2 regions of the Massilia sp. 9096 genome follow, and region 2 is predicted to be linked to the other one. Evidence: riboswitches for the same ligand, from Rfam matches in the RefSeq annotation. Region 2 holds a riboswitch; the other holds the start of a gene.
The links. A riboswitch is a leader RNA that binds a small molecule or an ion and turns the genes downstream of it on or off. The one in region 2 is predicted to bind thiamine pyrophosphate.
Positions count from the first base shown of each region.

Region 1 (5,142 bases), 1.2 Mb from region 2:
GGGGTGACAAAACGCAAAAGTCCCCCTATAATGCTCGTCATTGCAGCGACACAATCGCAGCAAAGCAGTAAAAAGTAGGGCGGTTAGCTCAGGGGTAGAGCACAGCATTCACACTGCTGGGGTCGCAAGTTCGAAACTTGCACCGCCCACCAGAATTCAGCGAAAAGGCCGGCAGAGATGCTGGCCTTTTTGTTTTTCCATTTCCGTGTTGCCTCGGCCGCCACCGACCCATCGCCGTCTCAGGGAATCCGGACGATCGGTTTCAGCGTGCTGCCTTTTTCGCTGTCTTCGGCTGCCTGGTTGATCTGGTCGAACGCATAGAACTTCACCAGTTTGTCGAACGGGAAGCGGCCTTGCATGAACAGATCCACCAGCTGCGGAATGAAGATGTCGGGTACGCTGTCGCCTTCGACGATGCCGAAGATGTGCTTGCAGTTCTGCATCAGGTCATTCACGTCGAGCGCGAGGTCGGTGCCCGGCTTCGAGGCCCCGGCGATCCCGCATTTGCCGCGCGGCCTGAGGGCCAGGACCGCCGAGCGGATGACGGGAGCGATACCGGTCGAATCCAGCGCGAAATCGACGCCGCTGCCGGTGACCTGGCGGATCACCTCGACCGGATTCTGCTCGCGGCTGTTGATGACGTGGGTTGCGCCGAGCTCCCTGGCCAGCTCCAGCCGTGAGGGCACGACATCGATGGCGAAGATAATTGTCGCACCGGACGCGCGTGCCGCGAGCACGGCGCTCAAGCCCACCGCACCGCCGCCGAAGGCCGCGAAACTGCTGCCCGGGCCGACTTTGAGGGCATTGATCACGGCGCCCGCACCGGTCTGGATGCCGCAGCCCAGCGGCCCCAGCAGCTCCAGTGGAGCATCCTGGCGGACCTTGATCACGTTGCGCTCGTTGGCGATGGCGTACTGGCCGAAGGACGACTGGCCGAAGAAGCGATCGTTCAGTACCTCTTGCTCGTGATCGTGCAGGGCGTGCGAGCCGTCGTGGCGCTGACCGGAAAAATTCAGGTCGTTGAAGCGCTCGCAACTGGCTGGGGCGCCTTCTTCGCAAGGCCGGCAATAGCCGCACGAGAGGAAGGTCAGCACGACATGGTCGCCGGGCGCCACCTTCCTGACCGAGGGACCGACGGCATCGACTACGCCAGCGCCCTCGTGCCCGAGTACGATCGGCTGCGGGACCGGGTACATCTGGTCGCGGGCGACCATGTCGGTATGGCACATGCCGGTGGCGACGACGCGCACGCGCACCTCGTCGTCGCGCAGATCCAGCAGGCCGACGTTTTCCAGAACGAACGGACCGCCTTGCTGCCGTACGACCGCGGCCTGAAAGCTGTCGCGGGAAATATCATTCATCGTGTTTGCTCCTGAAGTCGGCAATTACGAGGCGGCCCGGTTGGCCGGTAGCGCCAGTCACTGCAATCGTCATGTTGTACTCCTCGAAGGGTTCGATGCGGACGCCGCCTGATTATATGAACACAACTTCCGGTATGGAGGCGCGCACGAATATGGGTTACCGCATCCAGGACCTTTTCCGAGCGCCTCATGTCGAGTACGCGAGTCGCTCGCGAGGAATTGCCATTTGCCAATCACGTCACCCATGCGTACACTTGCCCCACCGTTGCGCGAGCGACGGCAAAAGCTAGGGGTCCTGTGTCGTCCAGTCCGACGCGCGGGTGAGAGAGTCCCTTCGAACCTGATCTGGGTAATGCCAGCGAAGGGAAGCTCGAGAAGCCTGTGCGGACTGCCCGCTGACCATTCTTCTGCGCCCCTGCTGGATCGCCAGTCCTTTGCGATTTGAGGAGTGAACTTGAACGTCATCGTGTTGGGAGCGGGCGTGGTCGGCACGGCCTCGGCGTGGTACTTGCGCCAGGCGGGTCACGACGTGACCGTGCTCGAACGCCAGGGCGGTCCGGCGCTGGAAACGAGTTTCGCGAACGGCTGCCAGATCTCGGTCTCGCATGCCGAGCCGTGGTCCAATCCCGCCAGCCTGCTCAAGGTGCTGCGCTCGCTCGGGCGCGAGGACGCGCCGCTGCTGTTTCGCCTGCGCGCCGATCCGCTGCAATGGCGCTGGTGCCTACGGTTCCTGCGCGAATGCCGGCCGGCGCGGGTCGCCGCCAACCTGCGCCAGATCGTCGCACTGGCCGACTACAGCCGCCGCAGCCTGCAGGCGTTGCGGGCGGAAACGGGGATCGAATACGACAACCTGGCGCGCGGCATCCTGCACTTTTATACCGACCAACAGGAATTCGACAAGGCCTGCCGCGCCGCGGCGGCGATGCGCGCACTGGGCTGCCCGCGCATGACGATCGATGCCGACGAGGCGGTGCGGCTCGAACCGGCATTGGGCGCGGCGCGCCCCAGGCTGGTCGGCGCCGATTTCACGGCGACCGACGAATCCGGCGACGTCTACAAGTTCACCGCGCAGCTGGCGGCCCGGAGCGAGACCATGGGTGTTCGTTTTCGCTACAACACGACCGTGACGCGCCTGCTGGTCGACGCCGGCCGGGTGGAGGGCGTCGAGGTCATCGACGGCGAAGGCCGGCACCGGGTGCTGCATGCCGACGCCGTGGTCGTCGCCCTCGGCAGTTTTTCGCCGGTGCTGCTCGCGCCGCTGGGGCTCAAGCTGATGATCTATCCCGGCAAGGGCTATTCGGCGACCTATCCGGTCATCGATCCGGCCGCGGCGCCGACGGTGTCGCTGACCGACGACGGCCACAAGCTCGTCATGTCGCGGCTGGGATCGCGCCTGCGCGTGGCCGGCACCTGCGAGTTGAGCGGCTATTCGCGTGAACTGAACACGGTGCGCTGCGAAGCGATCACGAACCGGGTGCGCGCACTGTTCCCCGATGCCTGCGACTACACGCAGGCCAGCTACTGGGCCGGCCTGCGGCCGCTGAGGCCGTCGAACGTGCCCTATGTCGGCAGGACGCGCTATGCCAACCTGTACCTCAATACCGGTCACGGCACGCTTGGCTGGACGATGAGTTGCGGCTCGGGGCGGGCGCTGGCCGATATCGTGTCGGGACGCCGGCCGGACCTCGAGTTCGGATTTTCGCTAGACTTACGGAACCGTCTTCCCTAGCCAGGCCATGCTTGTCAATGCTGCTTATTAATGCCGATTTCTCCTTGCCCGCGATCGTCACGCCGGACGACTATCGCTGGGTCGAGTCGCCCCAGGGCGGCGTCAGCCGGGTCATGCTCGACCGCGTGGGTGCAGAGCAGGGCCGTGCGACCAGCATCGTCCGCTATGCGCCCGATTCCTTCTTTCCCCGCCATCAGCACACCGGCGGCGAGGAGATTCTCGTCCTGTCCGGCACGTTCTCGGACGACCAGGGACAGTATCCGGCCGGCTGGTACCTGCGCAATCCTCCCGGCTCGAGCCGCCAGCCGTTCAGCGTCGACGGCCCCCTCATTTTCGTCAAGCTGCGCCAGATGGCCGCGTGCGAGCACCGCCCCATGCGTATCGATACCGGCGACGCATCGAACTGGCGGCGCCTGAAGCACCTGCGTCCAGAATATTTGCAACTAACCGACACCCACCGATAACACCAGCTGGGCCGGCAAGAACGGCGGCGGCGCTCGATCGGGCGTCCACCCGCGTGACGTCTGATATAGTCCTTGCCTCCTTCTTGAATCGAATTGGCCGTACCTGAAAACGAGAACGCATGGAAGAAGCGTGGACCTATCATCCCCAGCTCGACGAGCATGGCCGCAAGCACCGCATTCATGCGCCGTCCTGCGAAGCCAATCTGGCAAACCTGGCGGACGCGCAAGCCGGCCTGACCTTCATCCCCGGCAGCACCTGCGCGCGCATGCTCAACGGGGTGGAACTGACCCGTTGCACGCAATCCGAGATCGACCACGCACTCAAGCAGGCGAGCACGGGGCCGAGCGTGGCCGCGCCGCCTCATCTGGCGCCGGCCGGGATGCGTGCGGCTGCCGGCGCGGTCGTGCTGGAACCGGACGGCAGGATCTGGCTGGTCGCGCCGTCGAACGGCTTTGGCGGCTACCAGGCCACGTTCCCGAAAGGCCGCGTCGAGCCTGGCGCGTCGCTGCAGGCGACCGCGATCAAGGAAATCTGGGAAGAGTCGGGTCTGCTGGTGGCGCTGACTGCATACCTTGGCGACTTCAGCCGCACGCAAACGTTCACCCGGTTTTATCTGGCGCGCCGGGTCGGCGGGCACCCGGCCGACATGGGGTGGGAATCGCAGGCGGTCCACCTGGTCACGCCGGCGCGCGCGCGCCAGCTGTTGAACCGGGAAACCGACCATGCCGTGCTGGACGCCGTGGCCGTGTTCATGGCCCGATGAATGCGGCGCCATAAAAAAAGGCCGTTGACGATGCGCAATCCATCATCAACGGCCTTGTCGTTGGCGGCCAAGGCGCAGCGCCCCGGCCAGGCACGCGGCGCTGCCGAGCGTCCTCAGCCTTCCATCTGCTCCAGTTCCTTGCCGCGCGTTTCTTGCACGCTGCGCACCACGAAATAGATCGACACCACGGCGGCCAGGGTGTACAGGCCGTAGGCGCCGGCCAGGCCGATGCTGGTGAGCAGGATCGGGAAGGTCACGGTGATCAGGAAATTGGCCGTCCACTGGGCCGCGCCGGCGACCGCCAGGCCCGAACCGCGGATCTGGTTGGGGAACATTTCGCCGAGCATCACCCACACCACCGGGCCCCAGGACACGTTGAAGAAGATCACGTAGACGTTTGCCGCGACCAGGGCCAGCACACCCATCGTGCCGGACATCGCCAGTTTGCCGCCGGCGTCGATCGAGGCGCTGGCAAAAGCGAGCGTGACCAGGCCGAGCGTCACCGCCATGCCGATCGAGCCGACCCACAGCAGCGGCTTGCGGCCGATGCGGTCGATCAGGAACACGGTGACGATGCAGGCGCCGATGCTCAGGCTGCCCGACAGCACGTTGATCAGCAAGGCGTCGTTTTCAGAAAAGCCGACCGCCTGCCACAGCACGGCGCCGTAGTAGAACACCACGTTGATGCCGACCAGCTGCTGGAAGGTCGCCAGGCCGATGCCGACCCAGACGATCGGGCGCAGCTTGCCGGTCGCCTTGCTGACCAGGTCCGACAAGCGCGGACGGTGATGGTCCTCCGACAGCGACACGTCGATCGCGGCGAA
Region 1 is NZ_JQNN01000001.1:1,230,348-1,235,489, forward strand. It holds gene dnaQ (DNA polymerase III subunit epsilon) at 1-7, shown strand, start outside; tRNA gene FA90_RS05390 (tRNA-Val) at 78-152, shown strand; gene FA90_RS05395 (NAD(P)-dependent alcohol dehydrogenase) at 240-1,361, opposite strand; TPP riboswitch at 1,640-1,745, shown strand; gene FA90_RS05400 (D-amino acid dehydrogenase) at 1,816-3,090, shown strand; partial or broken gene FA90_RS05405 (cupin domain-containing protein) at 3,111-3,500, shown strand; gene FA90_RS05410 (NUDIX hydrolase) at 3,674-4,318, shown strand; gene FA90_RS05415 (sugar porter family MFS transporter) at 4,432-5,142, opposite strand, start outside.
Region 1: linked by a shared signal. The riboswitch ahead of FA90_RS05400 (D-amino acid dehydrogenase) and the one ahead of FA90_RS10520 (TonB-dependent siderophore receptor) in region 2 are both predicted to bind thiamine pyrophosphate.

Region 2 (5,142 bases):
ATCGTGCTAGTCTTCGGGTTGCCAAATTAGGGCTGCCAAAAGATCAATAACAAGAGACATGATCACAACAAAAACAAGACAGGGAATGGGTGACGGCATGGGTCGACCTTGACGCTCGGAATGATTTATTTCCGTTGAGCAATCTCACTTTGCCCAGGAGGCGAGTGCGACAAGATATAACCCGTCATCACATCCCTACGGAGCGCTTCATGATTTTCGCTCACCTGACCCGCCACTGGATCGCCCGCCGCAGCCAGTACAGTTTCTCTACCTGGATGCTGTGCGTCGCACGCAGCATGCGCGTCCTGGCCTACTACCGCGAGCACCGCGCGCTGTGCCGGCTCGGCGTCTACCGCAACCACGTCGCCCAGCCCGGCGACGACGATCCCTTCCACCACCTCAGCCACCGCGACTACCTCATCAAGGGCTTGCCGGTGCGCCAGCGCGTGCAAGCCGTGCTGAGCCACTACCGCTTTGAAGAAACCACCTTCAACGATGCCTACAAGGCCGGGGTCTACGGCGCGCGTGCGCTGCCGCTGTGGCAGCACGACGACGACGGCGCCAGCTTCGTCATCCAGCTCGAAATGGCGTCGCGCAGCAATGCCGAGGGCGACTTGACGCTGGCCCTGGTCGCGGACGGCAAATGCCTGCACCGACTCTCATTCAGCTGGCTCGAGGGAGCGATGTTCGGCCTCGACACGCCGGTCGTGCCCTTCATCGCGCGCAACCAGGGGCGCTGGGCCGATTCCGGCGCGGCCTTCGAAGCCTTCGAGCGGATTTTCCCGAACAATTCGCCGAGCTTCTTCTGCTTCGCCGCCATGCAGGGCATCGCCCAGGCGGTCGGCATCGACAAGGTAGCCGCGATCCGCGGCGAGGCCCACGTCGCCTACGATCCTGCGCCCGAAAAGCACTTTGCCAACGCCTACGACGGCTTCTGGAAGATCCTCGGCGGCGCCGAAATGAGCGGCGGCCCCGGCTACCTGATTGCGCTGCCGTTCTACGTCAAGCCGCTGGCGGACATGCCCTCCAAGCACCGCAAGCGCGCGGCCCAGCGGCGCGAGCACTGGCGCCTGATCGGCGAATCGGCGCGCACCGCGCTGCAGCGCCACCTGCTGCACGCGCGCGCGCAGATCGAGCACCCGGCGCCGGTGCTGGAGCCGGCCCAGATCTGAGGCGGGCGCAGCTGCAGCACGTGGCAAACATGTGGCAAGGCGTGTCGCCCACGGTTGACAGAAGCACCACCATGGGGCGCGCTCGTGTTACACTCGCGCCTTCGCTAGGGGTCCTGGGAGTGCGCTTCCGGGTGAGACATACCCTTCGTACCTGATCTGGATAATGCCAGCGAAGGAAAGCGCAGAGCAGCACCCCTCCTCGTTTTGCCCTTCCCCGTTGGCTCCGGCTTATAAAAAGCAGCGCAGCCCAACGGCGCGCCGAGAGAGCAAACCCATGAACAAACCCTTGCAGTACTCGATCCTGGCTTGCGCCATCGCGCAGGCGTTCGCCATCGATGCGTCAGCCCAGACCCAGCAGGCCCAAACCCAGCAGGCGGCGCAAGCCGGCCCGGTCGCCGAAGTGGTCGTCACCGGCGCCCGCACCGGTGGCGAGCGCGCCGGCGTCGGCGGCTTTTCCGATGCGCCTCTGGTCGACACGCCGGTCTCGATCGACGTGTTCACCCGCACGCAGATGCAGGACCTGTCGATCCGCTCGACCACCGATGCGATGCGCTACGACGCCTCGGTCAGCGATTCCTACAACGCGGTCGGCTACGCCGAGTCGTTCTCGATCCGCGGCTTCACCCTGGACAACGACTACAGCTACCGCAAGGACGGCTTCGCCATTCCCGGCGACACCCAGATCCCGCTCGAGAACAAGGAACGCATCGAGGTGCTCAAGGGCCTGGCCGGCCTCACCGCCGGCGTCGCCACCCCGGGCGGCATCCTGAACTATGTCACCAAGCGCCCGACCGCCACGCCGCTGCGCGAAGCGACGGTGCAGGTGAGCGAGCGCGGCACGCTGTACGGCGCGATCGACCTGGGCGGGCGCTTTGCCGACCCGCGCTTCGGCTACCGCATCAACGTGGCGGCCGAAGACATCCACCCGTACGTGGCAGGCGCCAACGGTGACCGCCAGTTCATCTCCGGCGCTTTCGATTGGCAGATCAGCCCGGACGCGCTGCTGCAGCTCGACATGGACTACCAGCGCAAGGCGCAGATCACGGCGCCCGGCTTCCAGCTGATCCAGAACCTCTACCTGCCGAGCGGCGTGTCGCCCAAGATGCTGCTCAACGACCAGCCCTGGACCAAGCCGGTCCAGACCTGGGACACCAACCTCGGCCTGCGTTTCGAGTACAAGCTGGCGCCGGACTGGCTGGCCACCGTGGCCGCCAACAAGCACTGGTTCCGCCGCAACGACTACACCGCCTTCCCTTACGGTTGCAGCAACGAGGGCGAGGGCTACTACCCTGGCTTCTGCTCGAACGGCGACTACGACGTCTACGACTACCAGAGCACCGGCGAGCGCAAGACCCCGTGGGGCGTGCAGGCGCAGGTGCACGGCAAGTTCGCCACCGGCCGGTTCCGTCACGAGCTGACCGTCGGCGCCTCGTACGACGAGCGCCACGACAGCCTCGGCGACGACGTCTACGACTACGTCGGCTACAGCAACATCTGGCATCCGCTGGTGTCGCCGCAGGCCGCCGCCGGCCGTACCACCGGCCCGGTGTTCGAACGCCGCACCGACCAGGAGACGGCCGTCTTCGCCCAGGACATCGTCAAGCTGACCGACGACCTGACCCTGCATGCCGGCCTGCGCCACGTGCAGCTCAAGCGCAACCAGTACGACGACACGCTGGACGTGCCCGGCTACGTCCACAGCGACAACAGCTTCACGCTGCCGAGCCTGGCCCTGGTCTATGCGGTGGCGCCGGGCTGGAACGTGTACGGCGCGCTCAGCCACGGCCTGCAGAACGGCGGCGCGGCCCCGTTCGGCACCGCCAACCAGCACCAGATCCTGGCGCCGGCGCGTGCGCACCAGGCCGAGATCGGCGCGAAGGCCGACCTGGGCAGCGCCTTGAGCCTGTCGGCTTCGCTGTTCGAGATCCGCCAGGGCCTCGAATACACCGACCCGAACCAGACCATCCCCGTACTCGTGGGCGGCGCGACGCAGTACCTGAATCCCTACGTGCGCAATGGCCAGGAAACCCATCGCGGCCTGGAAGTGACGGCGGGCGGCAAGGCGAGCGCGGACCTGAGCTGGAACCTGTCCCTGATGGCGCTGAACACGCGCCAGGAAGGCACGGGCGACCCGACCCTGGACGGCAAGCGCGTCACCGACGTCCCGGCCTTCAAGTCGACCGCCTGGGTGGAATACGCGGTGCCGAACGTGCCGGACCTGAAGGTCGACGCCAACTGGCGTTACTCGGGCAAGAAGGCGTTCGACGTCGAGAACAGCGTGTTCGTGCCGGGCTACCACGTGTTCGGCCTGGGCGCGTCCTACCGCCTGGCGCTGGCCGGTACCCGCGTCACCGTGCGCGGCCGCGTCGACAACCTGTTCGACAAGTTCTACTGGGGCGACGTCACGCCGCAGCTGGGCGGCTACCTGATCCCGGGCGCGCCGCGCACCTTCCGCCTGTCGGCGCAGGTGGATTTCTAAGCCAGCAGCGCCTCGACCTGCCGCACCCGCTGCGGCAGGTCGCCCTCCACCAATACGTGAGCGATGCCGCGCGCGTCCAGTACCTCGAGCAGGGTCGCGTGCACGCGTGCGCGCACATCCTCGGAATCGCGCATCAAGCCATCGGCCACCCATGGCAGATCCGGCGCCGCGACCAGCGTCAGCGCGTAGTCGTGTGCGGCCTCCAGGGCCAGCAGATCGGGCGGCACCCGCCCCCAGTAGAAGCGGCTGTACACGGCCGTCATCAAGGGCGCGGTGTCGCAGAACAGCAGCGCGCCGGGACGGCCGGCCAGCTCGCGCGCGCACGCGTCCTCGCGCGCGCGCTGGGTGCGCGCGATGCCCGATTGATCGTCTTCGTAGGGCACGCGCCCCGTGGTGTCGACGAACTCGCGCAGGTATTCCGGCACCCACAGCGTGCGGTGGCGGCGCGCCAGGGTTTCGGCCAGCGTCGACTTGCCGGTCGATTCGGCGCCGAGGATGGCGATGCGCGCCGGGTTCCCGGGTTCTGCCGCCTGCAGGTTCATGCCGCCACCGCCGGTTCGGTCGCGGCCGCACGCCAGGCGCGCAGGCCGACCAGCGCCATCACGACGAACACCGCGTACAGGAACGCCGTCAGGTGCAGCCCCTTGTAGACGTACAGGCCGACGTACAGCACGTCGACCACGATCCAGGTGTGCCAGTTCTCGATCTTCTTTTTCGCGGTGAGCGCGGTGCCGAGCAGGCTGCCGGCGGTGAGGAAGGCGTCGATGCGCGGCACGTCGGTATCGGTGTACACGCCGAGGAAGTTCGACAGCAGCGCGAAGCCGATCGCCCAGCCGGCCAGCGACCAGGCCCAGCCCCTGGCACTCAGGCGCGAAACCGCCGGCGCCCCGGCCTGCGCGCCGGCCGCGTTATCTTTGTCACTGCCGCGCAGCCACTCGCTCCAGCCCCAGATCGAGGCCAGGATGAACACGCCCTGCAGGCCGGCGTCGCCGTACAGGCGCGAGCGGAAGAACACGATGCCGTAGGCGGCCGAGGACACGATCGCGAACAGCCAGGCCCAGTGGTTCCTGCGGATGTTGAGCAGCACCGTCGCAACCGAGAGCACGAAGGAGAGCAGCTCCAGCAAGGTGGTGGGAAAGCCGAGGAAGGTGATCGGATCGTTCATGCGCGCGCTGGAAAGATGGAGACGCGGCGTGCCATGAAGGCAGGCCAACGGTCGATTATGGAAGCTGGCGTCCGAATGCGCAAGCCGTTCGCCACGGCGCGAGGTGTCCGGATCCGGACAGCGCTGCCCGCACGCGGGCACACGCGCGGGCGCGCAAGCGGGCCAAACCCGGCGCCGCCCCGGTAGAACGGCCCTGGCACGGCGCTTGCGAAGCGGGAAAGCATCCGAACTTTTCCGCTTTCGCTCATGGACCAGGCCCTCAGCATCGACATCCTGCGCCGCCGCGGCCGCCAACGCCTGGCCGCCGGCATGCTCGCCTTCGCCTT
Region 2 is NZ_JQNN01000001.1:2,480,173-2,485,314, forward strand. It holds gene FA90_RS10515 (DUF535 family protein) at 210-1,172, shown strand; TPP riboswitch at 1,269-1,367, shown strand; gene FA90_RS10520 (TonB-dependent siderophore receptor) at 1,447-3,651, shown strand; gene FA90_RS10525 (AAA family ATPase) at 3,648-4,193, opposite strand; gene pnuC (nicotinamide riboside transporter PnuC) at 4,190-4,816, opposite strand; gene FA90_RS27250 (sigma 54-interacting transcriptional regulator) at 5,063-5,142, shown strand, end outside.